Cohnella abietis: one gene and its partner. The protein of the gene in region 2 interacts with the protein of the main gene of each other region in a pairwise test. Links are inferred from orthologs where the notes say so. Each region holds a gene or a part of one and is shown on either strand. Other genes may lie near its edges. The genes, in order: grpE and KCTCHS21_RS21765.

The links.
Region 1: the proteins of KCTCHS21_RS21765 (region 2) and grpE interact in binary tests that used the Escherichia coli proteins (3 or more experiments, as listed by UniProt). The link is inferred for Cohnella abietis from one-to-one orthologs.

The regions. Positions count from the first base shown.
Region 1 is NZ_AP019400.1:4,618,146-4,621,197, forward strand. Bases 1-2,721 are described here. They hold grpE (nucleotide exchange factor GrpE), read right to left. Parts: upstream 1,796-2,721; coding sequence 1,205-1,795; downstream 1-1,204. Other genes in these bases: dnaK (molecular chaperone DnaK), read right to left, coding at 1-1,156; hrcA (heat-inducible transcriptional repressor HrcA), read right to left, coding at 1,847-2,721. Outside these bases: more of hrcA, read right to left, coding at 2,722-2,875; KCTCHS21_RS20395 (N-acetyltransferase), read right to left, coding at 3,010-3,052. UniProt on the Escherichia coli protein: Participates actively in the response to hyperosmotic and heat shock by preventing the aggregation of stress-denatured proteins, in association with DnaK and GrpE. It is the nucleotide exchange factor for DnaK and may function as a thermosensor.
Region 2 is NZ_AP019400.1:4,948,894-4,952,088, reverse strand. Bases 228-3,091 are described here. They hold KCTCHS21_RS21765 (Nramp family divalent metal transporter), read right to left. Parts: upstream 2,418-3,091; coding sequence 1,038-2,417; downstream 228-1,037. Other genes in these bases: KCTCHS21_RS21760 (WIAG-tail domain), read left to right, coding at 2,781-3,091; KCTCHS21_RS21770 (glycosyltransferase family 4 protein), read left to right, coding at 228-981. In the rest of the region: more of KCTCHS21_RS21770, read left to right, coding at 1-227; more of KCTCHS21_RS21760, read left to right, coding at 3,092-3,195. UniProt on the Escherichia coli protein: H(+)-stimulated, divalent metal cation uptake system. Involved in manganese and iron uptake. Can also transport cadmium, cobalt, zinc and to a lesser extent nickel and copper. Involved in response to reactive oxygen.

The DNA of each region.
Region 1 (3,052 bases), 330 kb from region 2 along the record:
TGCGATCAATCATTTTCGTCAATACGCCACCAGCTGTTTCGATACCGAGGGACAATGGTGTAACGTCAAGCAAGACAACATCTTTAACCTCGCCTGTTAGAACGCCTGCTTGAACAGCTGCTCCCAGAGCAACTACCTCATCCGGATTAACGCCTTTATGAGGGTCTTGACCAGTAAGCTTCTTAATGGCTTCCTGAACGGCAGGAATACGCGTAGAACCACCAACCAAAACGATCTTGTCGATTTCAGAAGCTTTAAGTCCGGAATCAGTCAAGGCTTGACGAGTAGGTCCGATTGTACGCTCTACTAATGTAGCCGTCAATTCATCAAATTTGGCACGTGTAAGGTTAAGCTCCAAATGCTGAGGAACGCCATCTACAACAGTAATGAACGGCAAGGAAATGGTTGTCGTAAGAACGCCGGACAATTCTTTCTTAGCTTTTTCAGCGGCATCCTTAAGACGTTGCACAGCTGCTTTGTCCTTCAACAAATCGATGCCATGCTCCTTCTTAAATTCACCAGAAAGCCATTCAACAACGAGTTGGTCGAAGTCATCGCCACCGAGGTGATTGTCTCCGCTAGTTGCTTTTACTTCAAAGAATCCATCGCCAAGCTCAAGGATACTAACGTCAAAAGTACCGCCACCTAAGTCGAATACTAGAATCGTTTGATCTTCTTGCTTCTCGAAACCATAAGCTAATGCTGCTGCTGTTGGTTCGTTAACAATACGAAGAACTTCTAAACCAGCGATATTACCGGCATCCTTAGTCGCTTGACGCTGGCTATCGTTAAAATAGGCAGGAACTGTAATTACAGCTTGCGTTACAGTCTGACCTAAGTATGCTTCAGCATCAGCTTTAAGTTTTTGCAAAATGATAGCAGAAATTTCAGGAGAAGAATAAGCTTTTCCTTCGATTGTTTCCTTGTGAGTTGTTCCCATATGACGCTTGATTGAGCTTACAGTACGGTCTGGGTTTGTGATAGCTTGACGCTTAGCTGTTTCACCAACAACACGCTCGCCATCTTTCTTGAAGCCTACGACCGAAGGGGTCGTACGGTTTCCTTCCGCGTTAGGGATTACGACTGCTTCGCCGCCTTCCATTACTGCCACACAAGAGTTTGTTGTACCTAAGTCGATACCAATTACTTTACTCATAACTGTATGTTCCTCCTTTATATAAGTACGATATTTAAATAGTTGTAATTATCCGCTAACCTTAACCATCGCAGGACGGATTACTTTGTCCTTCAACCAATACCCTTGCTGGATAACTTCAACAACGATACCTTCTTCGTATTCTTCGCTCTCCACCTGCATAATAGCTTGGTGATGTTCTGGATCAAACGGCTGACCAATTGATTCCATCGGCTTCAAGCCTTCCGCTTCAAGCACTTGGGAAAGCTGACGATAAATCATATCCACGCCCTTGGCAAAAGATTCGCCCTCCGCTACCTCAGTACCCGCCGATAACGCCCGTTGGAAATTATCCAGAACAGGAAGTAATTGACCGATCACCTTTAAGGATGCGTATTGCGTTAATTCTTCTTTCTCCTTTACAGTACGCCGACGGAAATTATCGAAATCCGCTTGCGCCCGTAAATAACGGCTATGATTATCATCCACCTGACGCTGCAGCTCGGCTACGACAGCATTCTCAGCTCCGTTAACCTCTGCCGAATGTTCCACCTCTTCAGAAGAAGTCTCATTCACTTCAGATCCATTTGCTTGTTCTTCCAAAATTTCCTCTTGCTGCTCGTTCATGATTTCTTGCTCCTTCGTCTCTTTCTTACTCATTCAGCATTCACCTCCTTACCATGACACCCTTTAATAGGGCTATGCAAAGCCTTACTTATACCAACGGGACATCAATAAGGCAATATCCTTGGATAAATAGTTCAGTAGATTAATTACTTTGCCGTACTCCATACGCGTCGGTCCGAGTATTCCTATCGTTCCAAGCGATTGTCCTTCATAAGAATACGTAGCCGTAATTAAGCTGCATTGATTAATGGCTTCCATTGCGTTTTCTGTACCAATCTTAACTTGAATTCCACCATTAGGATTAGATTGAAACAATTGCATTAGCAGCTGTGTTTCTTCAAGCATCCCTAAAATACTTTTCGCTTTGTCGACATCCTTGAATTCAGGCTGAGTAAGCATGTTGGATGCCCCACTCAGAAAAACCTTTGGCTCCTGCTCTTCGGTAATAGTCTTCTCAAGTAAAGTAAGAATGTCCTCACAATGATCAATATAGCGGCTTAATTCCTTGGCAATTTCACTGTGTAGCACAGATTTAACTCGGTAGAAGGGTACTCCAGTAAGCTTCTCATTAAGCAGGTTGACGATTTTACTCATGTCATCCATCGATATTCCGTCTGGAATGGAAATTGTCCTGTGCTCAACATGTCCGGTATTAGCCACGATAATTGCTACCGCAGAAACATCATTAATCGGAATGAGTTGAAAATGCTTTAATGTAGTACTAAACATCTCCGGTCCGAGCACTATCGATGTATAGTTGGTCAATTGCGACAATATAGTCGACGCATGGCCAATTACACCTTCCCAATGATTCATCTTCTCTGCGAAAAAAGTACGTAGCTTCCTGACGTCCTGATCTCCGGCGCCGTCCAATGTAACAAGATGATCTACATAATAACGGTAGCCTTTAATGGATGGAATGCGCCCTGCAGAGGTGTGAGGCTGCTCAAGCAAGCCCAGCTCCTCCAAGTCCGCCATCTCGTTGCGAATTGTAGCCGGACTAAAGGTTACGTCTCCGCGCTTGGAAATGCTGCGGGAACCAACCGGCTCCGCGGAACGGATATAATCATCGACGATTGCACTTAAAATCATTCGCTGGCGTTCACTCAGCATCCGAGACTCCTCCTTAAGTAGCTTACCCACCATTTCGTTAGCACTCCATATGAGTGAGTGCTAATGGCTAATACAAAAATACCAAACCGATCCGGTCGTGTCAAGGACGTTCCGGTTAGATTTGGCTTGTTCAATCAGATTTGGGCGAAACTTAAATTTTCATTTCCTTGTGGTACT
Region 2 (3,195 bases):
GGGATTACGGTCGAAAGATTTGCTGGTACGGATAAGAGTCAGTATTTCAAAAAAGTATGTGCTAGGCTAACGAAGTTTAAACCAGATATTATACAGGTGGAGAATCGTCCTTCATGGGTTCCACGTTTAAAGCGATCTTTTCCAAACAGTCGTATTTGTCTCAACTTGCACTCCACTACTTTCATAAATGCTCCTTATTTGAGCAAACTACAGCGCAGCAAGTGTTTGCATGCAGCTGATCAAATTCAGGTTAACAGTGAATTTCTCCGTACTTATATTAAGCAAAGAGTGCCACAATCGGTTCTAAAAGTTAAAGTCAATCATCTGGGCGTCGATATTGCCAGGTTTCCAGGCCGATCTACCTTAGAAGGAATGGCTGTCCGTGAGGAAATGCGCGCTGCTCACGGATGGGGAAATCGCCCCATCGTGCTGTATGTGGGACGACTTGTCCCGCAGAAGGGTATTCACCATCTATTGGCTACCTTGCCTGCTCTTATTGCCAAATCGCCCGACTTACTGGTAGTTATCGTAGGAAGCGCTTATTACGGCTCTCATCGCCAAACCGGGTATGTGAGGAGGCTTCATAAGAAAGCAAAGCATTTTAAGAAGCATGTACATTTTCAGCCTTATGTTTCTCATCACGAAATTCCTCGTTGGTTCGTTATGGCAGATATTGCTGTTGTGCCTTCCATCGGCCAAGAGGCGTTTGGGTTAGTCAACCTGGAGGCGATGGCAGCCGAATTACCGGTAGTTGCCACCAAAGCAGGCGGAATGAAAGAGATTGTGGTGCCAGGCTCAACAGGTTATTTGGTTACGCCAGAGCTTCCCGGAGTTGTACCAGAGCTTGCTGCTCACATTGGCTATTTATTGACTAATGAAGCATTAAGGAAAGAGATGGGGCGCAGGGGAAGGGAAAGGGTATACAACTATTTTCTTTGGCAGCATACGGCGGAGAGATGGCTGGCTAATCAACGGGAGTAAACCAAAAAAAACGTGAATCAGGCACTCCTGATCACGTTTTTTTGGTTTGTTGCAGCTTAACCCCAAAAGGTGCGGTAGAGCAAATATAAGTTTAATCCCATTATTACGATGGCAACGAACCAAGCTAAAATATTGAGCCACATGGGGTTTACGAATTGCCCCATTTTTTTCTTGTCGCTTGTGAATTGAACTAGCGGAACAACAGCAAAGGATAATTGCAGAGATAAAATAACTTGGCTTAAAATCAGCAGATCCATCGTACCACTTTCGCCATATATAGCCGTAACAATAACTGCAGGAATGATAGCGATCATACGAGTAATTAATCGGCGTAGCCAAGGGGCTAGGCGGATATTCAGGAACCCTTCCATTACAATCTGTCCTGCTAAGGTTCCAGTTAAGGTTGAGTTCTGTCCTGACGCTAGCAATGCGACACCGAATAGAATGGCAGCGAATGACGTTCCGAGCATAGGAGCGAGCAAGTGGTAAGCTTGCTGAATTTCAGCAACATCGGTTCGTCCAGCAGTATGGAATACTGCTGCTGCAATAATAAGGATCGCCGCATTGATGAATAGGGCGAAAAACAAAGCAATTGTTGAATCCCAGGTGGAGAAACGTATCGCTTGCCTTTTGCCAAGCGCCGTTTGCTCAAACTCACGAGTTTGCACAATTGAAGAGTGAAGATAGAGATTGTGAGGCATGACGGTTGCACCGAGAATACCTATAGCGATATATAGCATTTCAGGATTTTTGATAATTTCTGTTGATGGGATAAATCCTCTCATTACGTCGCCCATATTAGGTGTTGACCAAATAAGCTCAAAAGCAAAACATAAGGCGATTGTCGCGATTAAGGCAATGACCAGAGATTCTACATATCTAAAGCCTTTTTTCTGTAGAAAAAGGATGATGAGTACGTCCAATGAAGTTAATATGACGCCATAAAGTATCGGGATACCAAATAAAAGATTTAACGCAATAGCAGCACCGATAACCTCAGCTAAATCACAAGCGGCGATAGCAATCTCACAAAAGATCCACAGCATGAAGTTAACGGGATTGCTATAGTGATCTCGGCAAGCCTGTGCTAAGTCGCGGCCGGTCACGATACCAAGCTTCCCGGATAAGGCTTGGAGAACAATGGCCATCAAGTTGGAGATCATAATGACGGAAAGCAAGGTATATCCAAATTGTGAACCGCCTGCTAAACTCGTTGCCCAATTACCAGGGTCCATGTATCCGACGGCAACCATATATCCTGGACCGGCAAACGCCAGAAATTTACGGAAGGTGGAGCCGGTTTTTGGAATTTTGACGGAACGAAAAGCTTCAGGCAGCGAGGCGCTTACTCTTTCCCTCTTCCAGCCAGTGTTATTAGGAGATTCAGACGCAGCTGACGTTAATTGTGGTTTAGAAATAGCCAGATCCTCTTTCATCTTTCATGCACCTCTTTGCTCGTGTTGTACAGGGTAACAAGTGTAGCGTCAGGGACATTAATTTTCCCTAGGGCAAAACTTGATCTGATTTAAATATACGCCCGAAAAGTGAAAAAGTAAACGAAGAAATATAAAAAACGAATATGTGGATATTTCCTCTGCAGGAAGAAAGAAAATACAATGCATAGTCTATTCACGTGGTGCTGGGCAGTTCCATTTTTTTTTAACAGCAAGCAACGAATATCAGACTGAGAGAAGCTATTTAATTAAGGCTTAAGTAGAGATAATTGCCCATCCTCGTGACGTGCCCATGGGTGAATGCATATGATACTGAAGATTTTGATGATTAGGAAGGAGAAAGACATGAAAAAGAACAAGGCGAGTAAGACACCCAAATCGCGCCGGCCGCTTTATTACGTCGACAATCCGAACAAGCTCGAGCTGAATTGGCTGGATGACATACAAAAATCAAACGCCAAGTCGATAGCCGTTCATGGTTCGGCTGCTCCAGCACCGGTGGCGGAAAGTCAGGCCGAGAGCAAGCAAAGTCGTGTTAATGCCAGAGATAGTGGAGTACGTTCCTTGAAACCTGTGGCTGAAGCGCCAGCTAAACAGCCTTCAGAGGCACAATTATCGCAGCCTTCAGAATTCATTTCCTCCAATGAGGAAGCTGAGGAAATCGTTGCTATTGCAATGGTTCTCCCCCCAGCTTTAGAATTATCCACTGCTGTAGAGATACCCGATATTATTTCGGTCGTCGAATCATTGCAGACGGAAT